Regions from separate parts of the Shewanella sp. HL-SH2 genome, predicted to be linked through region 4. Evidence: predicted binding sites of a transcription regulator. Region 4 holds the regulator's gene; each other region holds the start of a gene.
The links. Region 4 encodes sigma-54, which starts transcription at its own class of promoters, with help from an activator protein. Its sites were predicted from a motif close to GTTGGCACGNNNNTNGNNT; they were not measured.
Positions count from the first base shown of each region.

Region 1: the regulator sigma-54 is predicted to act here: its motif matches at 1,639-1,657, upstream of flhA (flagellar biosynthesis protein FlhA).
Region 2: the regulator sigma-54 is predicted to act here: its motif matches at 5,590-5,608, upstream of ACRWP9_RS02515 (BON domain-containing protein).
Region 3: the regulator sigma-54 is predicted to act here: its motif matches at 3,298-3,316, upstream of ACRWP9_RS06060 (P-II family nitrogen regulator).

Region 1 covers NZ_CP195035.1:1,961,449-1,968,886, forward strand. Annotated here, with positions in the region: gene fliR (flagellar biosynthetic protein FliR) at 1-424, shown strand, start outside; gene flhB (flagellar biosynthesis protein FlhB) at 436-1,569, shown strand; gene flhA (flagellar biosynthesis protein FlhA) at 1,703-3,802, shown strand; gene flhF (flagellar biosynthesis protein FlhF) at 3,832-5,226, shown strand; gene ACRWP9_RS08570 (MinD/ParA family protein) at 5,231-6,112, shown strand; gene ACRWP9_RS08575 (RNA polymerase sigma factor FliA) at 6,105-6,824, shown strand; gene cheY (chemotaxis response regulator CheY) at 6,868-7,251, shown strand; gene ACRWP9_RS08585 (protein phosphatase CheZ) at 7,265-7,438, shown strand, end outside.
Region 2 covers NZ_CP195035.1:599,622-607,059, forward strand. Annotated here, with positions in the region: gene ACRWP9_RS02485 (NAD(P)/FAD-dependent oxidoreductase) at 1-734, shown strand, start outside; gene ACRWP9_RS02490 (DUF1328 domain-containing protein) at 1,162-1,338, shown strand; gene ACRWP9_RS02495 (hypothetical protein) at 1,412-1,606, shown strand; gene ACRWP9_RS02500 (diacylglycerol kinase family protein) at 1,668-3,338, shown strand; gene ACRWP9_RS02505 (sigma-54 interaction domain-containing protein) at 3,335-4,693, opposite strand; gene ACRWP9_RS02510 (hypothetical protein) at 4,954-5,454, shown strand; gene ACRWP9_RS02515 (BON domain-containing protein) at 5,644-6,198, shown strand; gene ACRWP9_RS02520 (substrate-binding periplasmic protein) at 6,301-7,074, opposite strand; gene ACRWP9_RS02525 (anaerobic C4-dicarboxylate transporter) at 7,377-7,438, shown strand, end outside.
Region 3 covers NZ_CP195035.1:1,384,138-1,391,575, reverse strand. Annotated here, with positions in the region: gene ACRWP9_RS06075 (tetratricopeptide repeat protein) at 1-1,082, opposite strand, end outside; gene ACRWP9_RS06070 (hypothetical protein) at 1,203-1,544, opposite strand; gene ACRWP9_RS06065 (ammonium transporter) at 1,639-2,889, opposite strand; gene ACRWP9_RS06060 (P-II family nitrogen regulator) at 2,902-3,240, opposite strand; gene nrfA (ammonia-forming nitrite reductase cytochrome c552 subunit) at 3,569-4,963, opposite strand; gene narQ (nitrate/nitrite two-component system sensor histidine kinase NarQ) at 5,257-6,969, shown strand; gene ACRWP9_RS06045 (response regulator) at 6,962-7,438, shown strand, end outside.
Region 4 covers NZ_CP195035.1:1,066,727-1,074,164, forward strand. Annotated here, with positions in the region: gene ACRWP9_RS04670 (HPr family phosphocarrier protein) at 1-193, opposite strand, end outside; gene rapZ (RNase adapter RapZ) at 227-1,084, opposite strand; gene ptsN (PTS IIA-like nitrogen regulatory protein PtsN) at 1,081-1,524, opposite strand; gene hpf (ribosome hibernation promoting factor) at 1,527-1,814, opposite strand; gene ACRWP9_RS04690 (RNA polymerase factor sigma-54) at 1,841-3,334, opposite strand; gene lptB (LPS export ABC transporter ATP-binding protein) at 3,495-4,226, opposite strand; gene lptA (lipopolysaccharide transport periplasmic protein LptA) at 4,223-4,810, opposite strand; gene lptC (LPS export ABC transporter periplasmic protein LptC) at 4,797-5,357, opposite strand; gene kdsC (3-deoxy-manno-octulosonate-8-phosphatase KdsC) at 5,354-5,920, opposite strand; gene ACRWP9_RS04715 (KpsF/GutQ family sugar-phosphate isomerase) at 5,923-6,900, opposite strand; gene ACRWP9_RS04720 (calcium/sodium antiporter) at 6,935-7,438, opposite strand, start outside.

The DNA.
Region 1 (7,438 bases), 890 kb from region 4:
TATATTCTTGCTTCTTGCGACGTTAATATTTTTAGCTGTTGATGGTCACTTACTAATGTTTAGAATGATTGTCGCCAGTTTTGAAACTATTCCAGTATCGGCAGAAGGTATTAATATTACCACCTATAAAAATCTTGCTGAATGGGGATCTTATATGTTCGGCGCGGCACTAACTATGTCTATCTCAGCCATTGTTGCGTTATTATTGATCAATTTATCTTTTGGTGTAATGACCCGTGCATCACCACAGTTGAACATCTTTTCAATAGGTTTTCCAGTTACCATGGTTAGCGGATTAGTGATATTGTGGCTAACATTAGGTCCTATCATGGCACATTTTGATGAAGTATGGTTAGCAGCCCAATTATTGATGTGTGATATTTTACAACTGCAATGCCAAATTGATGGTGATGTTGCTTTTTAAGGACACAGTAAATGTCAGAAGCTGACAGTGGTCAAGAACGCACAGAAGAGCCCACCAGTAAGCGTCTTGAACAGGCGCGTGAAAAAGGTCAGGTTGCTCGCTCTAAAGAGTTAGGCACTGCTGCGGTATTACTTGCTGCATCGGTTGGCTTTGCTATGACTGGGCCTGCTATCGCCAAAAGTTTATATACCATAATGAAACAAATTTTTACCATGGAGCGAGATCAAATCTTTGATACTAATTCGATGTATCGAATTTGGGGCGTGGTGGGAAATGAGCTTGCTTGGCCTTTGGTAAGTTTTATTGCTTTGCTCGCTTTGGTATCTTTTTTGGGCAATATCGTTTTAGGTGGCTTGTCTTTTTCTGTAAAAGCTTTTATGCCCAAGGGCAGTAAAATGAGTCCCGTTAGTGGATTTAAGCGAATGTTTGGAACGCAGGCGTTAGTGGAGTTAACTAAGGGCATAGCCAAATTTTCGGTAGTAGCCATTGCTGCGTATTTCTTACTAAAGTTCTATTTTTACGATATTTTAATGTTGTCTAGCGACCATTTACCTGGCAACGTTTACCATGCTTTAGATTTATTAGTATGGATGTTTATTCTGTTATGTTCCTCGATGCTAATCATTGTGATTATTGATGTACCGTTTCAAATTTGGAATCACAATAAACAACTTAAAATGACCAAACAAGAAATTAAAGACGAGTACAAAGATTCTGAAGGCCAACCTGAAGTTAAAGGCCGTGTCAGACAACTGCAACGAGAAATGGCGCAAAGAAGGATGATGGCCGAAGTGCCCAATGCTGATGTTATTGTGGTCAACCCTGAACACTATGCTGTAGCGGTTAAATATGATGTTGCCCGCTCCTCCGCACCATTTTTAATTGCTAAAGGAGTTGATGATGTTGCATTTAAAATTCGTGAAATCGCTCGTGAGCATAACGTTGCGATTGTGTCTGCACCACCATTAGCAAGGGCTATTTATCATACAACAAAAGTAGATCAACAAGTGCCAGAAGGCTTATTTACCGCTGTTGCTCAGGTGCTTGCATATGTATTTCAGTTAAAACAATACCAAAAAGGTAAGGGGCGTCGTCCTATACCAGTCCCGTTAAAACAACCCATTCCGGATGAACTAAAGCATTAATAACACTCTTAGATTGTTTTTTAATCCTAGTAAATAGATTCTATTATCAAATTATGATTGAATTTTTTTGTTGGCTTAATTCTTGCTATTTGACTGTACGCGTCAAAAATTCATCAGTAAAAGGCTTTCGCGAATGGATGTAAAAGCAGTTTTCGGGCAATTTAAACAAATCCGACCATCAACCTTTAAAGGAATTGGTACGCCTCTGTTAGTGTTGGCGGCATTAGGGATGATTGTTTTACCGATCCCGCCATTCTTATTAGATATCTTGTTTTCATTCAACATTGCACTGGCTTTAGTCGTGCTGCTTGTCGCTATTTATACCGACAGGCCACTCGATTTCGCCGCTTTCCCCACAGTACTTTTAGTGGCTACTTTACTAAGACTTGCCTTAAATGTGGCTTCAACTCGAGTGGTATTACTAGAAGGTCATAATGGTGGCGACGCGGCGGGTAAAGTCATTGAAGCCTTCGGCTCAGTGGTTATTGGTGGTAACTATGCTGTTGGTTTAGTTGTGTTTTTAATCTTGATTATTATTAACTTTGCTGTTGTAACTAAAGGTGCAGGCCGTATATCAGAGGTCAGTGCACGTTTTACCTTAGATGCTATGCCTGGTAAACAAATGGCCATTGATGCCGACTTAAACGCAGGTATTCTAAACCAAGAACAAGCGCGTATTCGTCGTGAAGAAGTGACTCGTGAGGCGGACTTTTATGGCGCAATGGACGGTGCGTCAAAATTTGTAAAAGGTGATGCGATAGCCGGTATTATGATTTTGGTTATCAACATGTTGGGCGGCTTTGTCATTGGTATGGTCCAGCATGGGCTTGATTTTTCTAGTGCAGTTGAAGTTTATACTCTGCTAACCATAGGTGATGGTCTAGTCGCCCAGATACCCGGTTTACTGCTTTCAATTGCAGCCGCTTTGATGGTTACTCGTCAAAATGAATCTGGTGATATGGGCCAGATGATGATGAGCCAGATGTTTGACAAGCCTAAGTCGCTAGCAATTGCAGCAGGTTTGTTATTTGTTATGGGTATTGTGCCAGGTATGCCACATGTCGCTTTTATCAGCTTTGCATTTATTACCGCGGCCACTGCTTATATGGTACAAAAACGTATTAATGAGAAAAAATCAGCTGCGTTAGAATTAGTCAAAAAAGGCCCGTCAGATATCAAAGATAAAGAACCAAAAGATTTAAGTTGGGATGATGTCCGTCACGTTGACACTATCGGTTTAGAAGTTGGATATAGACTTATCCCCTTGGTTGATAAAGGCCAAGGTGGTGAATTATTGAGTAGAATTAAAGGTGTGCGTAAAAAGCTATCACAAGAATTAGGCTTTTTAGTGCCAGCAGTGCATATTCGTGACAATCTAGATTTATCGCCAAATTCATATCGTATTCACTTAATGGGCGTGGTCGTCGGTGAAGCTGAAGTTAGACATGATTGTGAATTAGCCATTAATCCTGGCCAAGTTTATGGCAAGCTTGATGGCATAGAAACGACTGATCCAGCATTTGGGTTAGAAGCCGTTTGGATTGCACCAGAGCAACGTGAGCATGCGCAAACACTAGGCTATACAGTGGTAGATACTGCAACAGTGGTTGCAACCCATATCAGCCAATTACTCAGTAATAATGCTGCTAAGTTATTAGGTTATGAAGAAGTACAACAATTAATGGACATGCTTTCTAAGCAGTCACCAAAACTTGTTGATGGCTTTATTCCGGATGTAATGTCGCTAGGCAATGTGGTTAAAGTAATGCAAAATCTATTGAATGAAGGTGTATCTGTGCGTGACTTACGCACTATAGTGCAAACTTTGCTGGAATACGGCACCAAAAGTAATGATACTGAAGTACTTACCGCAGCCGTTCGAATTGCGCTAAAACGTATGATAGTGCAAGAAATATCCGGACCTGAGCTAGAAATCCCCGTCATTACTTTGGCGCCAGAGTTGGAACAAATGTTGCATAAGTCTATGCAGGCGACAGGGGGAGAAGGGCCAAATATTGAACCAGGCCTTGCAGAACGCATGCAGCAGTCATTACTTGATGCTTCACAGAAACAAGAAATGGTCGGTCAGCCAGCCATTTTATTGACATCAGGCATGCTGCGTTCAACTCTGTCACGATTTGTTAAGTACACTATTCCAAATTTAAGGGTAATTTCGTATCAAGAAATTCCAGATGAGAAACAGATACGGATTGTTTCATCTGTTGGCCAATAGTGATAACGTCAGATAAAAGAGGTGCGTAAGTGAAAATTAAACGATTTTTTGCCAAAGATATGCGCGCAGCATTAGCGCAAGTCAAAGAGACCCTTGGTTCTGACGCTGTCATTATGTCGAATAAAAAAGTGGCAGGCGGGATTGAGATTGTCGCCGCCGTTGATTACGATGAGCCTAAGGCGCGTGCCGCAATGGCAACACCAACTCCAGGCTTTATGGATCTTAGTGAGGATCGCGTATCACTTGCATCTAACTCTGTAATCAAGGCAAAAACAAAAATTAATCCACCGCCAGCGGCAGATTCATTACAAGCGTTGTTAGAGAAACAACAAAGCCGCTTAAGTCAGCAAATGCCTCCTAAACAAGATGACTCTGATTTACCTGAATGGGCGCGCCAATTACAAGGTGCGACAGCTGACGCCAAGCCAGCTAAACCTCAGTATCAGCAACAGGCTGGATTTGATAAGCAGTCAAAAAATAATAAAGTCAGTTCGACTGAAATGGATGCGCTTCGTGAAGAAATGGCTTCATTACGTAACTTACTGACTCATCAAGTATCTTCATTGATGACTGAACAAAAAAAGCGGAAAGATCCTGTGGGTGCTATGCTTGAAAGTAAACTACTTGCTGCAGAGTTTTCAGCACCCGTTGCAGCTAAACTTTCATCTCTGAGTCAACACTATAATCCAGCGGAATTAGTGCGTTCATTACCACAAAGTTTGGCTAACTTACTTGACAACCAAGGTGATGATATTGTAAAGCGCGGAGGCGTTGTGGCTTTTGTTGGACCAACTGGTGTTGGTAAAACGACATCTCTGGCAAAAATTGCTGCACGTTTTGCAGCACAACATGGTGCAGATCAAGTTGCACTTATTACAACGGATCATTATCGTATTGGCGCCTATGAGCAATTAGCAACTTATGGCAAAATAATGGGGTGTCCAGTAAAGCAAGCACATGATGTCACCGAGCTAGAACAGATTTTGTACCAATTTAGAAGTCGTAAGTTAGTACTTATAGATACAGCGGGTATGGGGCAACGTGATATGCGTCTTTATCAACAACTTGATAATTTGACAGCAAACAGTAGGATCCCAATTCGCAGCTATTTAGTGATGTCGGCAACAGGGCAACGCAGAGTATTACAAGACGCGGTTAATCATTTTAAACGCATTCCATTAGCGGGTGTAATTTTAACCAAATTAGATGAATCTGTATCAATTGCAGGTGCATTGAGCGTTCTGATACAAAATGAGTTACCATTAAGCTATGTGACTGATGGCCAACGTGTTCCTGAAGACATAAAAGTAGCAGATACTTTAGCTCTGGCTAAGCAAGCTTTAGCCGCGTTAAATGAAACAGAACAAGTAATTTCTCAAGACACAAGCGCATGGTCGAATGAAATGACTTATGCATTCGAGTAAGAATATGACCCGTGATCAAGCAAGTGGTTTACGTATGATGAATCAACCAAATAACGAAAAAGTTAAAGTAATTGCCGTATCCGGTGGAAAAGGTGGGGTAGGAAAAACCAGTGTTTCTATAAATACTGCCGTTGCCCTAGCGGAAAAAGGTAAACGTGTTTTAGTATTAGATGCGGATCTTGGTTTAGCTAACGTTGATGTGATGTTAGGAATTCGTGCCGAGAAAAATTTATCTCATGTTTTATCTGGCGATGCCGAATTAGACGATATCATTGTTCGAGGCCCTAAAGGTATTGGTATTGTTCCTGCAACGTCTGGAAGCAGAGCTATGGTTGAGTTAACCCAGGCTCAACATGCAGGATTAATTCGTGCTTTCAGTGAGATGCGTACACAGTTTGACATATTAATTGTCGATACCGCGGCAGGTATTTCAGATATGGTACTGAGTTTCTCAAGGGCATCACAAGATGTATTAATTGTGGTATGCGATGAACCGACATCTATTACAGATGCCTATGCACTGATAAAAATATTAAGCCGTGAACACGGTGTATTTCATTTCAAAATTGTGGCTAATATGGTACGCAGTTTACGTGAAGGAATGGAATTGTTTGCTAAACTAAGTAAAGTAACGGATCGGTTTTTAGATGTTGCTTTAGAGCTAGTTGCAACCGTGCCATTTGATGAGAATTTGCGTAAGTCTGTGCGAAAGCAAAAGTTAGTTGTTGAGGCGTATCCAAAGTCGCCATCAGCCATTGCTTATCACGGCCTGGCAAATAAAATTATGAGCTGGCCAGTTCCACAACAGCCGGGTGGACACTTAGAGTTTTTTGTTGAACGTTTAGTCCAACGCAAAGAAACACAAGAGGATAGAGTGAGTGAATAAAGCCGCCGCGTATACTCAGTTCGATAATAAAACATCCGTTGTTGAACAGTATGCACCGCTGGTAAAAAGAATTGCACATCATATGTTGGCGCGATTACCTGCTTCAGTGCAACTCGACGACTTGCTACAGTCTGGCATGATAGGGTTACTTGAAGCGTCATCAAAATTTGATGACACCAAAGGGGCTAAGTTTGAAACCTTTGCAGGCATTCGGATACGCGGTGCTATGATTGATGAAATCCGCCGTGGTGATTGGGTTCCTCGTTCAGTTCATCGCAATAATCGCCGGGTTGCGCAGGTTATTGACGAACTAGAGCAAGGATTGGGACGTGATGCTCGTGACACAGAAATTGCAGAAAAACTTGATATGTCGCTCAATGAGTACCATCATATTTTAAATGATGTTTCTGTTGGGAAAATCATAGGCATAGAAGATTTAGGTATTTCGCAAGATGTGTTAGTCACAGATGATGGAATACCAGATGATAATTTTGAAGCATTAGCTGAAACGCAATTTAAATCAGCGCTGGTGGAAGCAATTAAAACCTTACCAGAAAGAGATGCATTAGTACTTTCACTGTACTATGACGAAGCGTTAAACTTAAAAGAAATCGGTGCAATTCTTGAAGTAAGCGAATCTAGGGTTAGTCAGATATTAAGTCAGGCTATGCTTAGATTAAAAGGCAAACTCAAGCATTGGACACAACAATAATTATTAATTAGAGCACTAGAGTGTCAGCTCACCGGAGGAAACCTTGGACAAGAATATGAAGATTCTTATTGTTGACGACTTTTCAACAATGCGACGTATCATAAAGAACTTGTTGCGAGACTTGGGATTCAATAATACCCAAGAAGCAGATGATGGATCAACAGCCTTACCTATGTTGCAAAAAGGTGATTTTGACTTTGTTGTAACAGATTGGAATATGCCTGGTATGCAAGGTATTGATTTGCTGAAGGCTATTCGTGCCGATGATTCATTAAAACATTTACCTGTTTTGATGGTTACGGCAGAAGCTAAGCGTGAGCAAATTATTGCAGCCGCCCAAGCAGGTGTGAATGGATATGTTGTTAAACCTTTCACAGCGGCTACCCTTAAAGAGAAATTAGATAAAATTTTTGAACGTCTCGCTTAAGCAAGGATAAGTTATGCAGCCAATAATATCGGGGTTAATTACTCTCGAGCAGGCCCAGCAACTTGTCGAACTGCTTACTGCGGGGGAGCAAGATCAAGCTGACGACGTTGTTAGAGAACTCGCTACACCAATACAGCGTGAATTATTTGAAGAAGTCGGGAAATTAACACGTCAACTTCATAGTGCA
Region 2 (7,438 bases), 470 kb from region 4:
TTAGTTGCGAGTCGTTAGTTATCGCAACAGGCGGCTTATCAATGCCTAAACTTGGCGCGACACCATATGGCTATAAAATTGCAGAACAGTTTGGTTTAAAGGTACTGCCTACCAGTGCTGGCTTAGTTCCATTTACGTGGCATGCCGAACAAAAAGTGCGCTTTGAGCCGTTATCGGGTATTGCTGTGCCGACAACCATTACCGCTCAAGATGGCACTCAATTTAGTGAGGCCTTACTGTTTACTCATCGTGGTCTATCAGGCCCAGCAGTGCTACAAATTTCAAATTACTGGCAACCAGGTGAGGCAATTTCTATCAATTTATTACCGGGTGAGAATGCGCTAGATAAAATCGAATTCGCACTGAAACATCATCCGAAACAAAGCCTGCGAAATACCCTTAGCCAATGGCTACCGAAGCGATTAGTTGAAGCCTTATTTGAAGAAGCGCAATTGGATAAAGCATTAAATCAACTGGGCCATGGCGAGCGTGAAACGTTGGCTAGTGAGTTAAATGACTGGTCTATTGTCATGAATGGTACAGAAGGCTATCGCACTGCAGAGGTTACCTTGGGTGGTGTTGATACTAATGAGTTGTCATCAAAAACCATGCAAGCCAATAAGGTACCAGGTTTGTATTTCATTGGTGAGGTAATGGATGTAAGTGGTTGGTTAGGAGGGTTTAATTTTCAATGGGCATGGTCATCTGGCGTTGCGGCGGGGTTAGCTGTTTAAAGAGTTTTTTATGAGTTCTTTTGTCAAAATACAGAGGAACTCTGCTTTATAACTTTAGGTCGTTTTTCCTTTAATCAATCGTTTTTTTATTCATACTTTTTCTAATGCCTCTTCGTCATCTTGTTGTAACCACCTCGATTTTTCGTCGATATCCCCAATAATTTATTGGAATGCTCCTTTCCCCATAATTAATGTGAAACTCTTACCGAATTGTCGGTAATTATTGCCAATAACTGAGTTTGTTAATGATATTGAAATAAAGGATTTAAATTTATTTTCTTTACTTATTAGGCTCTTAGTTGGTTTTTTTAAGGTTGGCATGAAGTTGGCTTGGTATAAAGTAGTTAAATGATACACAAACAGTTGTTCATTAATACTAGTTTGTTTTTGTGCGTTATTGATCGTCCCATACTCAAGGAGGTTTCTTATGTTAGGTTGGACATTGATGTTTTTAGTTATTGCTATCATTGCAGGGGTGTTAGGTTTTGGTGGTATTGCTGGTACGGCAGCCGGTATTGCGAAAATAATCTTCTTTATTTTTATTGTGTTACTTGTTATCTCTTTAGTAGCAAGTGCAATACGAGGTAAAGCACCTAGGGCATAACATGATACAAGTGACGCCTTATATTTAATACATAAACTACAAATGGAATGGCCTCATGGTCAAGGAGATCAATATGAATTTACTAAAAAAATTAAGCATGATAATTTTATTAGGATTAACAACAGTAGGCATGATGGCGTGCTCTGATAACAAAGCTGAAAATGCGGGTGAAAAAGTTGATGAGATGATGACAGACGCCGGTAATGCAGTTGAAGACGCGTGTGAAGACGTAAAGGAAGGTCTTAAAGCAGAAGACCCTAACTGTTAAAGATACTAGGCAGCGCACAATAATGCGCTGATTTCTGTTGTTTTTAAAATAGGACGCTTATATGTTAACCAAGATAAATATTAAGTATTACTACACAGGCGGGGCTTTATTAGCTGCGCTTTTGTGTGTGTTATTTAATTCACCATGGGCTAAATTTTTTATTGGTTGGTTAGCACTCTCTTTGGGTTTAGTGAGTTTTGCTTATTGGTTTAATGCTGGTGGTGTTTTTCGTAAAAAACAAAATGGTTCAATTCCTTGGTATATCAGCTGGGGATTCGTCCCTTTTCTATTGGGGTGTCAGGTTTATAATGCCTGGGCAAGAAAACACGATAAAGTACCCGCAATTCAAAAAATTGAAGATCAACTCTATTTAGCATGCCGTCTATTTCCTTCTGATATTGAATACCTTAAAACCCAAGGGGTTGATGCCATTCTCGATGTGACGGCTGAATTTGATGCATTAGATGGCACATTATTGGCTGAAGATATTGATTATTTAAATGTGCCTGTTTTAGATCATAGTGTCCCCTCGGAAGCACAACTTAATCAGGCGATAAATTGGCTAAATAATCAGGTTCGTAACGGTAAAAAGGTTGTAGTACATTGTGCGCTAGGCCGTGGACGGTCAGTACTCGTGCTAGCTTCTTATCTTGCTTGTCGCGATAGCAAAAGTAATTTAGAGGATGTGTTGCATTCTATTAATGAAATTCGCCATACCGCTCGTTTGAATAAATGGCAATTTACAAAAGTATCCCAAATGTACCAACAAAATCGAATTAAAATTAATAAAACACTCTATTTAATTGCTAATCCTGTGTCGGGTGGTGGCAAGTGGCAAGATGATGCTGAATATATTCAACAAACCTTATCGAGCTATTATCGAGTAAAGCTGCTTGAGACGACAGAAGATAAAGATGCTGCAGTACAAGCCCGTGAAGCCGTTAAGTGCGGGGCAGATATAGTTGTAGCCTGTGGGGGGGACGGTACGGTTAATGAAGTTGCTTCGATATTGGTAAACACCACAATGACATTAGGTATTATTCCGATGGGGACGACAAATGCCTTGGCTCATACCTTATTTGGTGTCGGCAGTAAGGTGATCCCTGTTGCTCAAGCCGTGGATATTTTGATTCAAGGCCATTATCAACCTATTGATACCGCAATATGTAATGAACGGATAATGCTATTGCTAGTGGGTATTGGTTTTGAACATAAGATGATTGAAACTGCTAATCGAGATAAAAAAAATGAGTCGGGTCAGTTTGCTTATTTGAGTGGCCTATGGGATGCCATTGATGAAAATCAGCCATTATCTTTGTCTATGCAATTAGATGATGGTAAAACACATACCATTGATACTACCAGTATAGTGATTGCCAATTCAGCACCTTTCAGCAGTTTACTCGCACAGGGTAATGGCGAGCCTAATATCATTGATGGACTATTAGATATTACTTGGATTGAGCCGACAGAGTCATCACAAGAGCAGCTACTGAGTTTGGTCGATTTATTATTTACTGGGATTACGCGTCTGTGGAACCAAACTAATAACAAGCTTGAGTCTGATGCAATACATCATGCCCAAGCTAAAAAAATATACTTAACAGCTCAACAAAAAATACATTATGTGATTGATGGAGAGCTTTTTGAATCTAATGATGTCACGGTAGAGGTTGTGCCGAAATCATTGAAGGTTTTTGTGCCTAAAACCAGCCCGATTTTGAGGCGTTAATCGGCACTGCCTTTATCTTCATACTTACTGAGTTTGTTATACAAGGTTTTAACGCTTATACCCAGTTGTTCGGCGGTATCATTTTTGTTACCGTCAGCTTGCTCTAGCGCTTGATAAATAGCGACCTTTTCTATTTCATCTAAACGCATACCAGCGGGTACTATAATCTTATCTGTGGTATTTTCTGGCTTAGATTCGGTTTCAAGTATGTTGAAATGACTTCTGTCAATCGTATCGTCAGCGAGAATATAAGCTCTTTCAATGGCATGCTTTAACTCACGCACATTACCTGCCCAACGCTGTTGTTGAATAAAACTGACAGCTTCTGGCGTAAAGATTTTATTGAGTTTTTCAGCGACATTTCTATAGGCTAAAAAATGTTTTGCCAACCCGAAAATATCATCACCTCTATCACGAAGTGGTGGAACGCGAATAGGAAAATGAGCTAGTCTGAAGTATAAATCCTCACGAAAAAGACCATGCTCAATAGCGCTAGCAGGATCACGATTAGTTGCAGCGATAATGCGTACATTGGCCTTTTTTACACTGGCACTGCCAATGGGGCGATATTCGCTATTCTCTAATACCCTTAATAATTTCACTTGATGATCAATGGGCATTTCAGTAATTTCATCTAGAAATAACGTCCCGCCTTCAGCTTGATCAAATACCCCACGATGATCACGGTGTGCACCGGTAAAAGCCCCTTTAGTGTGACCAAATAGCTCGCTGTCGACTAATTCCGGACTGAGTGCACCACAGTTAATTGCAATAAAAGGTTCGTTTGATCTGTTACTTGCAAGATGAATAGTGTTAGCGACTAATTCTTTACCTGCACCACTCTCGCCAACAATTAATACATTGCTTTCTGTCACCGCGACTTTGCGAACAGTGCGATACAGCTTATGCATAGCACGGGATGAGCCAACGAGTAATCCATATTGATCTAACTCACTGGATAATACCTGCTGGCGTTTAGATGATTCTAGTAATAAGTCTTGAGCGAAATCACTTAGGGTGTCATCAATGAGTTCCATATCGTATGGCTGTCTAAAATGGTAGCCAGCACCTTCTGACATTAATTTATCAAGGTTAGGGTTGGGTTTCCCTTCACTTAAAAAGATAAATTCAATGTCAGACATTAAGGCGTTACCTGTAAGGCTGGCATAATCAGCTTGGCTTAATTGAGATACTTCAATAATTGCCACATCTGCGTTACTCGCCTCAAGTTGTGTTGGCCAAGGGAGCTCAGTAATACTCGCTATTTTATTGAAATGCCTACAACTAGCTACTTGTAAGAGCCGTGTAGCTGTTTGAGGATGAAGCAAGTGGTAAAACAAGATAGGACCGGCCATGCCAGTGTTACTCCTTTTTGGTGCTCATTTAACTAATGGCAACTTTGTAAATTTGACAATAACAATCGGTAACTTTTTCTTAACATGTTGTTTGTGTCGAGAAGGTTTTGCAAATAATAACTTATTAATCAATTTTTTAATGGTTTTTCAGTGTTGTGTACGAATTATGCATGACTCAATCATAAGGTGAGCCATATTAGTTTATCCATTATGACTACAAATATTACAGGATAGCTATTAGTTATTTAATGGTAGGAGAAATGACATTGCAATATTCACAGATTAACTATTTATCAAGCAAGCAAATCGATTTAGGGGTTATTCGCGATGCAATTGATTTGTGTCAAGCGGGGCAGTTGTTTTACTCGCAAACGATTGCCGATATGGATGACTATAATTTCAAGCGTATTTTTATGGATATGGCTGCAACTAGAAGATCTATGTTGCAACATTTGGTGCCCTTATTTCAGCGAATAAAGCAAGGTGAAGTGGCATCTTATGATGTTCAACCAATTAGCTCATCGTCTTTTATTACAGGATATGCACATGCAAGTGATGCAATAAAGCAAGATAAACTATGGACAGCAGTAGGGTGGCTTTTAGATGTAGAACAACAGGCTTTAAATCAACTTAAGTCGGCTGCTCGGCAGGTAACAAATAAAGAGGTTGCTCAGCAATTAGCGGAAGGCTGTGCATGGCTTCAAATGGAGTGCGATAGTATGAAAAGTCTCTATGTGGGCCGTAAAAATGCTGCTAATTGAATGATTGCATCGCCATTTGAATATTAGATATCACTCAAGTGAAAAAGTTACCTGTTATCGGTAAAAATGTCCAAAAATGATTAGGCCTACACACATGTTAAATAATAAAAACCTTTTAAAACATGAGTTTAATTTGTTGGCATGATTTGCGCAGTACTTATATCAAGATAAACAATGGAGAATATCTTTATGAATAAGACAACATTATCTTTGGTAGTAAGTACGATGCTTGGTGCAATGGCTTTTTCTGCAAATGCAGCACAAGATTGGAAGGATGACGCTAAAGACGCATGGGTTGACGGTAAAGTTGAAACCACATTATTGCTCAACACCAATCTTAACTCGTTTGATATCAATACCGATGTACACGCCGGTAAGGTTATTCTAACGGGTAAAGTCGATAGTAGTATTGATAAATCATTAGCGGGTGAGCTGGTTAAAAGCTTAGATGGCGTTGAAAGCGTTGATAATCAATTGACTGTTATGATGCAGCAAGATGATAGTAAAGGCAGTGATTTAGGTGATGACCTAACCGATGCTAAGATAGCAATGATTGTTAAAACACGATTATTGTTTTCTGATGATGTAGCGGGTTCTAATATTAATGTTGATGTTAAATCTGGTGTTGTAACACTAGAAGGAACAGTAACAAGTGATGCAGAACGTGACTTGGTTGTTGCTATTGCTAAAAATGCTGACGATGTAGATAAGGTGGTTGATGAACTCAGTATTACGGATTCATAGACTATACCAACATCAAGGTGACATTAGATCGAAAAGGCCAGCCTGCGTGCTGGCTTCTTATTAAGTGTAATATAACCAAATGACACTGATATGAAAAATCGTTTAATCAACGGTTTCTGAGGTAAATCTACAACTTTCAGTATGTTGATTAAATTTATCTAAAAAATCGGGATATTGTTTCAAAAAGGTTTTACCAAAATAAACACCTAGTGATCTATCTAGATTGGGCACCACAGCAAAATTACTTACTGGAATGTTGACTCGTTTGGCTGCCGCTTCAAAAAACAAGTTGTTTTCTAAGATCGCACCTATGCGATTTTTTTCAAGTAAGTATATCAACTCATCCAAAGTACTTGCTTGGTGGATAACGTTATAATTGTGTTCTTTTAGCCAGAATGTGGCGTTGGAATGTCTGCGAGCACCAAATTGTGCGTTTGATTTAATCGCGTCTTGATTTAAGGGGATAGCGGTATTTTTGAGTAAGTAAAAGTTCCATTGCTGTGCAATAAAAGTATTTGATAATACCGCAAAACCATCTCTTTCATTGTTGTGAGAGGCTGAAAAAAAACCATCGTACTTGCCTTGTTTCACTTCTAACTGTGCACGCCCCCACGGGAGAAATATTACCTTATAAGGTTGTTGAAGTTTATCCATTACACAGTCTAAGGCTTTTATCGCATAACCATCATTTTTCTGACTAACTTCTATTTGGTAAGGCGCCCACTCCTGGGTGGTAATGGTGATAACTTTGTCAACCACAGCTGCTGCGGCTAATTGGCTTGAAAGTAATAGCAACAATCCAATCAATATTAGGCTTAAGTGAGCCGTTAACATTTTTGATTTTGCATTAAAGCACTTATTTATCAGCCGATTCATTAATTGCCACCCTTTTGTATCACTATTCTTTGCACTTAAGATTAACTTAGACTCGTTGTAAGTCAAAAATATATCAGTGGTAGTTTGTTAATGAGTGGGTGAAGCTTGGCTGAGATAACCTTTCAAGTTGATTTTTATAAACTAATTAGTTAGATGAGTATAACTCTCATAAAAAGTGTTCAATAACTCACAGTTTTATCTATTAGGCACGGCGCTTTATGCAATAGCTTGATTTTGGTCACTAACGGTATTTTCTGCTGTGTTATACCTGCAACAGCTATTTAATATGGTAGGTACTGATAATGTTTTATATACATATGCTGTTGTTACTAATTGTCATTTTTGTTGGTATACGCTATGGCGG
Region 3 (7,438 bases), 320 kb from region 4:
TAGAACTCATGCCGATAATCTGCCTTTTCAAGTGCTCTTTTATACCACACCACCGCCTCTTGGTAATGCTGCTCAAAATAGGCTTGCTGCGCCATATCATAATAATAAAATGGGTTGTTGATTCTCTGTAACTCCAAAATTTTATGTACAGCCGCCCATTCATCTAACCTATCTTGCTCACCCAGAATCAAGGCTAAATTAAATAAAGTCGTCATGTCTTGATTATCGACCGACAACGCAGCTTGATATGCTTGTTCAGCTTTTTTATCGTCGCCCTTATGTCGATATATCACTGCGAGTGTATTGATACTGGCTACAAACCTAGGATCCATTCTAATCGCTTGTTTAATCAAGGCATAAGCTAAGTCATACTGTTGCTCCACCAATGCTTCTGCGGCAATATTGTTGTAATACATTGCGGTCAAGGTTTGCTTATTGACTCGTTTTTGACCAAAACCACGCACAGCCCTTTCGGGTAGAAAATCAACTAATATCTTGCTGTCACGAAATGAAACTGTATTAGCATCAGTAGTGGCGTCTAAGAATAAATTCACATGGCCATTTACAAGATAAAATCCACCTCGCCTATCCCAAACAGGCTCAACATCAATATCTTGAAATTCTACAGGTATATTAAAAACATCCGCTAATGCGGCTGATAATACCACCAGCGACATACAGTTGCCCTGCCGATTAATGGCCGTTTCACTGGCAGGGCGTGTGTAATGGTCTCGGTATTCAAAGCCACCATTTTGCGCTCCAATATATTGGGCCAGCCACTGGTGAATAGGCATTTTTCGATGTTGAGTGGCATTGTCTCTTGAATAAACTTGCTTTATTTGGGCGACATAAGACAAAGGTAAGCTATAAATTTGCTCAGGTGAGATGATCTCAGTTGTGGTAAATAGCTCGTCATGGAATAGTGATTCCACATCAATGGGCTCTACTGAAACAGACGTGGACTGACAGCCAGACAGTGGCCCAAAAAGTGCAAACATTACCAATATAGGTAACACTCTTTGCTTAAGTTGATGTAAGCCAGTAATAGGATTGACGTACTTTTGAAAGGTAATAGACCACATAACCCAACCCTCTTAATCGAAATACGAATAAGGTAAGTTTAGTCAAGTAAACCCTTTTCAGCCAAAAAGACGTGAATTTAACAACGGGCATCCACCAGTTCAACTCAGATTAACAGAGTACTATTTAGGTTGTGCTGGATTCTTAGGCGGATCTATTTTAATAAATAACTCTTTATTTTGATAGTCATACGGACGATAAGCAAAGCCATTACAGCTAAAATATCGATACGGCAAAGCAAATGGAATACAGCCCACTGGCAGGGCCTGTAAAATTTCAATTTGCTGCTGCATTCTGAGTGCCTCTTGCCATTCGAACTCTTTAGCAATTTGATCGCGAACGGCAAAAGCATCAAATTGTTCAGATGACTTTCTTACTACAACTTGCCCTGCACTAAGTGAATAACTGACCATAGAACTTATCGCGATTACCGTAAAAGTCATAAAGTGATTGAAGGTATTCATAGGCCGTCTCAAATGATGTCATAAACAATAAATCTAGCACATAAAAAAACAGAGCCCTAAAGGACTCTGCTTAAATATTTCGACACTTGTAAAATTAGCTACCGTTTTTTACGCTAACAAACTCAGGATAAGCGTCAATACCACAGTCAGATGCATCCATACCGACATACTCTTCCTCTTCACTAACACGAATACCCATAGTCACCTTGAGAACAAACCAAACTAAAAGTGACGCTGAGAATACCCAGCCAAAGATAACTACTGCACCGAATAACTGCGACCCAAAGCTTGCATCAGCATTTGATAATGGCACTAGCATTAGTCCTAATAAACCTGCTACTCCATGAACTGAGATTGCGCCCACTGGATCGTCAATTTTGATACGGTCAAAACCAATAATTGAGAAAATAACCACACCACCAGCAACTAAGCCAATGACACCAGCCATAACAAGTGAAGGAGATAATGGATCTGCCGTAATTGCCACAAGACCTGCTAAAGCACCGTTTAATATCATAGTTAAATCAGCTTTACCCCACACCACTTTACACACAATCAAGGCGGCTATAGCACCGAATGCAGCGGCGGAGTTAGTGTTAACGAAAACCTTAGCCACGGCTGAAGCATTTTCAGCATCAGACACTAATAACTGTGAACCACCGTTAAAGCCAAACCAACCCATCCACAGAATAAACATCCCTAAGGTTGCCATTGGTAAATTAGAGCCTGGAATTGGATTAACCTGGCCGTTAGGACCGTATTTACCTTTACGAGCACCCAGTAATAATACACCAGCAACAGCCGCTGCTGCACCCGCCATGTGTACTATGCCACTGCCCGCAAAATCAACAAAACCAGCTTCTGATAAAAATCCACCGCCCCAAGTCCAATAGCCTTCAACAGGATAAATAATCGTCGTCATAAACACTGAAAATGCCAGGAAAGCCCATAACTTCATGCGTTCTGCAACCGCACCCGATACAATCGACATCGCGGTAGCAACAAATACAACTTGAAAGAAAAAGTCAGACTCTAGTGCGTGGTCAGCATCAGCAGCTTGCGAACCAATTAATGCTCCAAACGAAGGAATAATACCGCCTTCAGTATTGTCGACATACATGATGTTATATCCAACAAGTAAGTAGGTTACACAAGCGATTGCATATAAACATACGTTTTTAGTTAAAATTTCAGTGGTATTTTTTGAACGAACTAAGCCAGCTTCTAACATGGCAAACCCTGCTGCCATCCACATCACTAATGCACCAGAGATCAAAAAATAGAAGGTATCTAATGCAAAGCGTAACTCGCTAACAGTTAGTCCTAATTTTGCTAATTCTTCCATTATCATTGCCCCTTATAATGCTTCGTTATCAACTTCACCGGTACGAATACGCACGGCTTGTTCTAAATTAGTTACAAAAATCTTACCGTCACCAATTTTGCCGGTATGCGCTGCAGTGGTAATAGCCTCAATTAACATATCTAGGTTTTCTTCTTTAGTGGCTATTTCTAATTTTACTTTAGGTAAAAAATCCACTTGATATTCAGCACCACGATAAAGCTCAGTGTGACCTTTTTGACGACCAAAACCTTTCACCTCAGTAACTGTCATACCCTCAATGCCCATACCAGCTATTGCTTCACGGACATCATCCAATTTAAATGGTTTGATGATTGCGCTGACGAGTTTCATCCCGACCTCCAAAAATTAATAAAATATGAATTTGTTATATATTTGTTGATAAAACAGATTCAATCATCAGGCCAGTTTTTTAAGTTAATGTTTTAAATAGAAATAGAGTAAATTTTCAATAGAAATAGCGACAATTTAGCACCATAATGGTGCACTAAAAACTAGGCCGCTTAATATTGGTGCAGCTCTACGATGAAATGAGCGAAGAAAAGATTAGTGTTAGCCAAGTGATAAACCGCATAAAAAAAGCCCTCTTTCGAGGGCTTTACTAAAGCATTTAGCTAATTCAAGTTAACTCTTCAAAGTTGCCTTGAGTAAGCTTAACAACTTACTTATAAGTCGCTTCGCGTTTTTTTGCTTCTTCTTGCCATTTAGGCACTAGATTTTTCTTGAATGCTTCTTTTTCTGCATTCATTGTTTTCATGTCCATACCTAATGCTGCTTGCGCTTTTGCTTTAGTCGACGTGTCAGGATAAGCAATGGGTTGCTTAACACCTTTAGCCGCCAATAGGTGAGCAAGCTTAATACGTGCATTAGCCGCTTTATCAACCGCGGTGCCTAAAATACGTAACGCTTCATCAGCTGCGTGAGCCGCAACACCATGTGATGCAGTTGCATAGTCCCAACGCCACTGTGAATGACGGATATCCATAAGGATAGGCTTCATTTCAGCTTCAGTTGCACCCGCATCCCAAGCCGCTTTTGCTTCAAAGTGAGCTTTAACTAATTGTGCTTCAGCACTGGCTTTAAGTTCACCTACTTTTTGCTTGCGTTCATTAGTTAAATTAACCATGAACTCTTTGCTTTGGCTATGGCAGGTAGCACAGGTTTCATCAAAACGGTCGAACGGATTACCCACTTTGTGATCGGTAAACTTACCTTTACCATTTGCTTTAGCCACTTTAGGCATATGACAATCTGTACAGGTTACGTTGTTTTTACCGTGCACACCTGCTTTCCAAGTTTCATAACCTGGATGCTGTGCTTTAAGCATAGGAGTTCGAGATACAGCATGGGTCCAATCAGAGAACTCCATATTGTCGTAGTAAACTTCCATTTGCTCAACAGTAGTTCCCATATCCCACGGGAACTTCACAAAACCAGGTTTATCAGCGGTTTTCTCGAAGTAGTACTCAACATGGCACTGCGCACAAACCATAGATTGCTTATCTTTACGTGACGCTTTATCAAAAGGTGTGCCAATTGCACCTAATGCACGATCGACATATGGACGAGAGATGCGTAATTTAGGCGATCCTTTTTCATGACAGTCACTACAACCGATTGTGTTAACAATTTCAGGTCCGCCTTTAGCCCATTTGCCCGCGAAATAGCCATCTTCGCCTTGCTCTTCGATTACACGGGGAACATCAGGACTTTTACAACTCCAACATGCCATCGGCATTGGGCCGTCTTCAGCATTTTTAGGGGCGCCAGTACGTAATGTGTTAGTGACGTCAGTAACCGCATAATGGTGACCGCGTGGCGCATTATAATCTTTTGCGAAACCGTAACCTGCCCATAAAACCACTAAGCTAGGTACCTCTTCCAACATATCAACAATTTCTTTACTTTCGCTGGTATCATGCCAAGACTCATACTGAGCAGAATACTTATCTTTATATACTTCACTGCGGGGTTCAGTCTTATCACTTGCTATTGCACCAGCAGCTAAAAAGCTGGTCGCAATGACTGCACTTAATACAGTATTTGTTATGTTCATCTTCATCACCTTCACTCCGTGTTACTTTATAATTAATTTATAACCACGATCTTTCCAAGGTCAAAATTAGCTATTTAAGCCTTAATTAAGAATACCCCTTTCGGGGTATAGAGATAGAAGTATGCGCCAGATCAATATGTGAACGTGTTGTATCTCACATTTTTTTAATTCTGTTAATGTATTAAAGCGCTAGCTAATGTAGAACTCTCTTTTTACCTGTGTTTCAGTGGTGTTTTAAGTAGATAAACATGTCACACTAATTCAGCTGAAAAACGTCATAAAATGGATCGAAAATGTTAAAACGCGGTAGTTTAACCTCTACGATACTGGGAGTAATGTTAGTGCTAATCTTACTTTCTTCAAGTTTAGCTGTGTACTCAATTATTAATTTATCATTCAGCATTGGTGATGCACGTGCAATTAACGCCTCAGGTTCATTACGTATGCAAAGTTATCGACTATTGCTATCTGCCAACACAGAAAATGACCAAGTCAACGCCAAAATTGAAGAGTTTGAAAACACTCTCAACTCAAATGAACTGCAAAATTCCCTCGCATGGTACAGCCCAAAAACCTTATCAAAACAGTACTTACTAGTGATAGATAAATGGCAGTTAATGAGAACCTATGCAGAAACTGGTGAAACCAAGCTTTATAGTGAAGCGTTAACCGATTTTGTTGATACCGTCGATACTCTGGTATTAGAAATCGAACGTTTTTCCGCCGATAAATTGAGGTTACTGGTCCTGAGTCAAGTTATTGGGTTGACATTAATGTTAATCGTTGCCGCTATTGCCGTTATGTTTACCCGCAGGCGAGTGGTAAAACCGCTGCAATTATTAATGGATAGTGCAATTACTATTTCACAAGGTAATTTCGATGTCGATATGCCTAAAACGGATTACATAGAGCTAACGGCATTAAGTAATGCACTGAAAAAAACGGCCTCAGAATTATCAAATTTATATCAAGATCTTGAACAACAGGTATCTGATAAGACCTTAGCGCTAACACGTGCCAACAATGAACTCTATTTCTTATATGATAACTTGATTATGTTGCATTCAGACCGGCTTGACTACAAAGCACTAAAGTCAGCGTTAGATCAACTTCAAACATATGAAAAATTAGACTTTTTAAGATTAGTCATTGAACATGAAGACCAATCTCAAGACGTTATTGAGGCCAGTAAAGGTTGGCCTTCGACACCTCAAAATAGCGTGTGTTTTCCGCTACAATTAGAGCAAACCCGCCAGGGCTATTTAGAAGTCATTTCCACACATAAGCTCAATACACCCTTATTTATTAATTTTGCGGTGATGCTAGCACGATCAATTACCATCCATAATGCGACTGAGCAAAGGCAACAACTCGCGCTAATGGAAGAGCGCGCTGTTATTGCCCGTGAGTTACATGATTCTTTAGGGCAGTTATTGTCATTTTTAAAAATCCAGGTCAGCTTGTTACGTAAAAAATTACCTGATAATTGCCGTAATGAAGCAGTAGAGCTTCAAATAACTGAAATTAACGATGGCGTCAGCTTTGCCTATGCCCAACTGCGAGAATTATTATCGACTTTTCGCTTAACCATTAAAGAGCCTAATTTAAACCACGCCTTAGAAGTGATGCTTGATCAGCTAAGGCCCCAAACAGATATTCAGTTGAGTTTACAATATGCATTGTCAGCGCATTTACTTGAAGCAAAACAACATATTCATATTTTACATTTAACTCGTGAGGCCACGTTAAATGCAATTAAACACGCCAAAGCAAAACATATCGTGATAGATTGTCACTTAACATCATCAGCAATAATTAACATCACTATTTCAGATGACGGCATGGGTGTGTCACATTTAAAAGAGCGTGATCAACACTTTGGCATTGGTATAATGCATGAGCGTGCCAGCAAATTAAATGGCCAACTGTCCTTTAGTGCTAACACTACTGGCGGCACCACAGTAACACTTAGTTTTCCACCACAGCAGGAGCCTTTAAATGGGTAAGCCATATTCAGTACTCGTTGTAGACGATCACCCCTTACTTCGTCGTGGTATTTGCCAACTCATTACCTCTGATGGAGATTTTACTCTATTCGGTGAAGTCGGTACCGGCTTAGATGCGTTAACTGCATTAAGCGCTAATGAGCCGGACATTATATTGCTAGACTTAAACATGAAGGGCATGTCGGGTTTAGATACCTTAAATGCCATGCGTCAGGAAGGGGTAACCGCTCGCATTGTAATTCTAACGGTGTCAGATGCGAAACAAGATGTTATTCGTCTACTTCGTGCTGGTGCTGATGGATATTTATTAAAAGACACTGAGCCAGAGTTACTGTTAGAGCAGCTTAAAAAGGCCATGTCAGGCCACCGCGTGATCAGCGCTGAAGTTGAGGCCTATCTATACGAATTGAAGACCGCACCGGATGATAATGGATGGATTGAAAGCCTTACCCCACGAGAACTGCAAATT
Region 4 (7,438 bases):
TATCTATGGTTTTACCTAAGCCACTTTCAAGCATTAATAAGCCTAAAACACTGGCGGCGCTGGCCTTTTTATCACCCTGGATCAGGGTAACATTGGCATTGAATGCATTAGCAAGAATAGCCAGTTTGGTCGCCGCTCGTGCGTGTAAACCAAGCTTGTTTGATATGATGACTTGGCGCTGTAAAAGACTCATTTAGTTAAGTTCCGACAAGTAACTTTATTGCGATTATTTGTGCTTATTTATAAGCTCTCGATGTCTTGCTTGAACAACATGTTTTTTACCACTTGAAAAACGTTTAGCAAGCTGGTCGGCGATATAAACTGAACGATGCTGGCCACCAGTACAACCAATAGCTATGGTTAGGTAGCTGCGGTTATTGCGCTCTAAGTGGGGCATCCATGTTTCAAATAGGTTTTCTATTTGCCAAATGAATTTATTTACCAGCGGTTGCTGGCCAAGAAACTCCTGTACCGGTTCATCTAATCCAGTAAAGGGGCGTAATTCTATTTCCCAATGTGGGTTAGGTAAAAAGCGTACATCAAACATAAAATCGGCTTCGGCGGGCATACCATATTTAAAACCAAATGACTCAAAATTGATCACTAACTCTTTATCAACACTGCCCATTAAAATTTCACGTACTTGATCACTAAGTTGATAAATATTTAGCTTAGATGTATCGATAAAATGGTCCACGTATTCAGAAATAGGCGCTAGTAGCTCACCTTCAAATTGAATCGCATCTTGTAGGGACATATTCTTTTTCGATAAAGGATGTAGTCGTCGGGTTTCACTGTAACGTTTTAGTAGTGCCTCATCACTTGCCTGTAAAAAAAAGCTTATGACTTCCGTATCCTCAGATAACCACGCTAGCTGCTGCTGTAATACTTTACCTTGCTCTTCTATATTTCGAACATCAACACTTATAGCCACCAGTTCATTGGTGTTTCTAAGCTGTTCTAATAGCCGTCCAATTAAGGGCAGTGGTAAGTTATCAACGCAATAGTAACCTAGGTCTTCTAGTACCCTAAGTGCGACAGATTTACCTGAGCCCGAACGACCGGATACAATGACTAATTTCATGCTGTGATAACCTGATAGAGTTCAGTTGAGTTACTTGCTTTTCGTAACTGCTTAAGAATATGTTTATCCGATAACTTTTCAGCCATTGAGGATAGGGTACTGAGATGTTGCTGACACTGGTCTGCTGGCACCAGTAATGCAAATAAGAGATCCACTGGTTGTTTGTCGATAGCATCAAATGAAATCGCTTCTTCGCACTTTATAAAAACCGCGATAGGGCGAACGATGGACGTTAAACGACCATGCGGGATTGCAATGCCAGAGCCTATTCCTGTGCTACCCATTTTTTCTCTAGCCACTAGGCTTTCAAAAATCTCTTGTGAAGAGAGGGATGGGTACTGGGCTGCAGCTAAATCACTGATAAGCTCCAGTACCTTTTTCTTACTGCCCGGTGTGGCACAGGAGGTGCATTCCGGCTGCAGGATGGTACTAAGTTCCATCATTAATGCTTAGTTAATTTCTCTTTGTGTTTAATGACCTGACGATCGAGTTTATCAATCAGGGCGTCTATAGCGTGATACATGTCAGCATGTTCAGATGTCGCAAATACCTCAGCTCCATTCAAGCTGACTTTTGCTTCAGCTATCTGTTGTTGCTTTTCGACATTTAATACTACGTGGACATTATTGATCTGATCGAAATGTCGTTCAAGTTTTGTAAACTTACTTGTGACATATTCTCTTAGTGATTCAGTAATTTCAATATGATGACCCGTTAAGGTGATTTGCATATTTATCCTCCAATTGCCTAGGTAGATTATAAACTCTTACGTTGGTTTGAGGGAGGGATCATCATCGCTTCGCGGTATTTCGCTATGGTACGACGTGCAACATTAATCCCTTGTTCTGCCAGAAGATCTGCCATTTTACTGTCGCTTAGTGGTTTTTTCTGGTTTTCAGCAGCAACCAGCTTTTTAATAAAAGCTCTAATTGCTGTAGACGAACATTCTCCGCCATCATCAGTACTGACATGGCTAGAGAAAAAATACTTAAGTTCGAACAGTCCGCGCGGTGTGTGCATATACTTTTGTGTGGTGACACGCGAAATAGTGGACTCATGCATTTCGACAGCTTCAGCTATGTCATTCAACACCATAGGCTTCATGGCTTCAGCACCGTACTCAAAAAAACCTTGCTGAAATTGCACAATACAATTGGATACTTTAAGCAGGGTGTCGCTGCGGCTTTCTAAGCTTTTGATAAACCATTTGGCTTCTTGTAAGTGACCTCGAATAAATTGAGTGTCTGTTGAACTCTTACTGCTTTTTGCCATGGCGGCATATTGTTGATTAATACCTATTTTTGGCATGTTATCAGGGTTCAATTCAACCACCCAACGGCCATTCTTTTTGGTCACTGACACGTCTGGGATAACATATTCATCATCCGGTGGGGTGATCATCGTGCCAGGACGTGGATTTAAAGATTGAATTAATTCAATTGCTTCGCGCAGCTCATCTTCTTTTAGCTTAGTTTTGCGCATGAGTGTGCGAAAATCACGTCCAGCAATCAAATCTAAATAATCTTTGATTAACATTCTGGCATTATCAATATGGGGCGTGTCTGGTGCAAACTGAACAAGTTGAATCAATAAACATTCACTTAAGCTACGTGAGGCGACACCCAGAGGGTCGAAATGTTGTATACGTTTTAGTACCGCTTCGACTTCGTCTAATTCGACAGAATCATCGCCCATAGCTTCTAAAATATCTTCAGTACTTTGGGTGAGATAACCTGTGTCATCAATGGCATCAATAATGGCTGTGGCAATAGCGAGGTCTGTTTCAGAAAAAGGGGTTAGATTTTTTTGCCATTCTAAATGCTCGTATAATCCTTCGGATGTTTCACCTTGGAAGGGCATGTCATCATTTGGCATGCTGCCAGAACCCGAACCAGGGCTTGCCATTGGGGAGGCGCTGTACACTTCATCCCAGGTAGTGTCCATTGGCAAGTCTTCAGACATTTGCTCTTTAGTCATTGACTCTGCGGTGTCGACATTTGAAGTGTCTTTTTCGACTACAGGTGCGCTTACTTCATTGAAGTCAGTTTCTGATAGGTCTTTGGAGTTATCATTTTTGTTGCTAAGTGCTGAAAATTCATCTTCCATTTCAAGCAAAGGATTGGAATCTAATACTTGTTGAATTTCTTGCTGTAACTCCAAAGATGATAACTGCAGCAAACGTATAGCTTGTTGCAGCTGTGGGGTCATAGTGAGGTGCTGACCCATTTTAAGTTGGAGTGAAGCTTTCATTACTGCTGATCCCTAGAAGAATTCGGCTTTCTACACTGATTAAAGTGAGTGATAGTCGCAATTTTTTAACAAATGGTTTTACTTTACCTATACACGATCAATTAGCTTAGTCGCCAGAAACATTTTGCCAAGCAAGTGCTTCAGATCCTATTTAGATTAACTATAGCTTGAATTGTTCGCCTAAGTATACTGCTCGAACTTGCTGATTGTTGAGTACTTCAGTTGGGGTGCCTTCGGCAATCAAATTCCCCTGGCTAACAATATATGCCCGCTCACACACATCAAGTGTTTCACGGACATTATGATCAGTAATTAATACGCCTAGGCCACGGTGTTTGAGTTGCAGAATAATTTTCTTAATATCAATCACTGAAATAGGGTCAACACCCGCAAAGGGCTCATCTAACAATATAAATTTAGGATTGGCTGCTAAAGCGCGTGCAATTTCTACCCGTCGTCTTTCACCACCAGATAGCGACATGCCTAAGCTATCGCGAATATGGGTAATATGGAATTCTTCTAAAAGATGCTCCAGTTCCTGAATTCGCTCATCCGAAGTCATCGATTTTCGGGTTTGCAACACGGCCATAATATTATCGTGCACACTGAGTTTTCTAAAAATACTGGCTTCTTGTGGTAAATAGCCAATACCTTTTCGCGCACGTAAATGCATTGGGTCAGCAGTTAAGTCATCGTCATCAATTAAAATGCGGCCATGGTCACTTTTGACTAAACCAACAACCATATAAAACGTGGTCGTTTTACCTGCGCCATTGGGACCAAGTAGTCCGACAATTTGGCCTGTTTTTACAGTTAAGCTGACACTTTTAACCACTTGACGACTTTTATAGCTTTTAGCTAAATTCTCAGCTGTTAAGGTAATTTGGGTCATTGGTTACCTTGCTTTTTTAACGGGATTTCAGGTAATTTTTGTGCTGGTGACTCATCATTTTGGAAATTTTCCGGTTGAATAATGGTAATAACACGATCTTCACCTTTACCGGTACTTTCAGCGATAAGTTCCTGAGCATTGATATTGTAACGGATCACGTTACCCGTCACTTTACTGCCTGCTTGATCTAGCTTAGCGTTACCTGTTAATAACAGTCCAGTTGTTGCTAAGTCATAACGAATTTCATTGGCGCTTGCTGTACCTATGCGACCATCATCAAGTTCTTGTGAAAATGTAGCAGGGTTACCGGTCGCAATGAGCGTTTTAGTCTGGCCGTTTTCAGCTGAAAATGCCCGCAGTTCATCGGCTTCGATATTGATCGAGCCTTGGGTAATTTTTACTGGGCCGTTAAAAATAATTTGATTATTTTTAACGTCTGCTCGTTGACTTACGGCTGCAATTTTAAGCTCTTGCTTCAAATCGCCTTCTTTAGCTACGGCGTTGCCTGCCAATACACTAATCGCTAAAGTGCAAATAACACTGCTTTTACCGAGCAATGTGGTTAAAAACTTAATGTGGTTCATATGTCCCTTCTACCTGGCTGAGTAAGGTAATTTGTTCTGCATTGAGATCGGCAAATAGCCCTAAGCCTTGAATAATAAAACCATTACCTTTAATGGTAACTGACTCTTCAGAACGACCTATCATAGTGTTTAAATTAAAGGTGACTTGTTGAGTTTCAAGTGATTGTAATGGTTCTTCAATATCAATGGCATCAATTACTACATCGTTATGTAAACTGACTTCATTTGAATGTTGATCTAAGGTCGCATTTTTAGCTGTTATTTGCCACTGCGCTTTACCATTTTCAGGGTAAAGAAGTAGTACAGGCGCAGTAAATGAAGTGGTATTTGTGCTGGTGAAATGTTCCATATGCTCGGCGCTAACTTTGCTGTCAATAAACCCGAGTTTATTAAATTCTGTCGTGCGAAGATTGTCAGCCACAAAATCAGGTCGCTCAATTCTAGGATCTTTAATTAACGCCATTTGGTTACGTTTGACTTGTACTTGCCAATACAATACCAAGGCTAAGCCAAAAAATGCACAAATAGCCAGTGTGGTTCGATTCATATGCTCATACCATGGGCACTTTCAAATTTATTTTGGCTTAATAACAACAAATCAGTGAGTTCTCTTAAGGCACCATTACCACCTTTAATGGTGGTTATCATATGGCAATGTTGTTTCACGTAAGGATGTCCATCGGCCACGCTGACAGCAAGTCCCACTACTTTCATCACAGGTAAATCTACCATGTCATCGCCAATATAAGCTACTTGTTCAGCAGTAACGTTATATTTTTTGATTAATTCCTCGTAGGGAGTAAATTTATCATCTATTCCTTGATAGATATCTTTGATGCCTAAAGCTGTCATGCGATTTTCGACAATTTTAGATTTTCGTCCGGTAATAACCGCCACATTAATGCCACTGGTTAATATTGAGCGAACGCCATATCCGTCTCGTGTATGGAATGCTTTTGACTCTTCGCCGCTATTATTAAGGTAAATACGGCCGTCAGAAAAAACACCGTCAACGTCGCAAATAAGCAGTTTAATTTTTTGAGCGCGCAGCCAAATATCATCACTAATAGGGCCATAAAAACCTTGGTGAGTGTGCGTATTTATTGTCATGTTTAAATTACTCCTGCTTTGACCATATCGAGCATATTCAATGCACCAATAGGCTGGTGTGCGTCATTGACCACAATCAAACCATTAATGCTTTTCTCATCCATTATTTGTAACGCTTGAGCGGCCAAGATGTTAGCCGGGCTAGTGACACATTTTTTGGTCATAACCTGTGAAATAGGCGTGGTGCGAAGATTGACTTCTGCATCGATAACACGTCGTAAATCACCATCAGTAAAAATACCGACTAAAACATTATTACCATCAACAACCGCGGTCATACCTAAGCCTTTATTTGATATTTCATACAAGGCTTCAGTGATACAAATATCTTGCTGTACCAAGGGGAGATCTTTGCCTTGGTGCATCACATCATTAACCTTGAGTAATAATTTTCGGCCCAAAGAGCCCCCCGGATGTGAGAGGGCGAAATCATCACGGGTAAAACCTTTTGCTTGTAATAGGGCGACCGCTAAAGCATCTCCCATGACTAATGTCGCCGTCGTGCTTGATGTTGGCGCTAACCCAAGGGGGCAAGCTTCTTCTAGCACTTCAATACATAAATGCACTTTTGCCAGCTTCGCCATATTAGAGTCTGGTTTACCAGTAACTGCAATCACAGGAACGCCCATACGTTGAATAACAGGCATTAATGTCAAAATTTCACTTGATTCACCTGAGTTCGAAATAGCTAAAATAATGTCGTTTTTAGCTAATGCGCCAAGGTCGCCATGGCTGGCCTCTCCTGGATGAACAAAAAAAGCTGGCGTGCCTGTACTGGCAAATGTGGCTGAAATCTTATTACCGATGTGGCCAGATTTCCCCATGCCCATTACAATAACTTTACCTTTGCATTGCATGATTAATTCACATGCCTGCCCGAACGCATCTGAATCTACAAATTGGTAGAGATGTTCAAGTGCTGCTTTTTCAATATCAATGACTTTACGGCCCCATTGACGAAATTGAGTTTGGTTTGCCATGTATGTCTCTCTTGGTAAAGTCCTTTGTGCTCCATTAAGAAGCGTTGAATACAACGTATTGGTAAGCCACAAAGGTTAATAGTAATAAAACGCCATGCCAAGGCGTAAGTTGTCGCTTTGCACCGCTGGATAACACTAACACTGCTAATGCGGCACTGGTGCCCAGTACCATGTAAAAATCTCTGTTTACCGCTGTCGCATCAACCTCACCTGGTGAGATTAGCCCTGGAATAGCTAAAACCGCAAGAATATTAAATAAATTAGACCCGACAATATTGCCAATAGCTAAATCGTGTTCTTTTTTTAACACTCCGGCGATACACGCCGCTAATTCTGGCAAGCTAGTGCCAACAGCAATGATGGTCAGTCCAATGACTAAATCAGACAAACCATAAATTTTTGCAATACCTACAGCTCCGTCTACCATCCAACCAGCTGAGAGTGGTAAAAACACAATGCCGATAATAATCCACATGATAGCATTAAAAGTAGGGACATCTTTAGGGATCTCGCTGTCGATTTCGGCATCAAGGGGGTC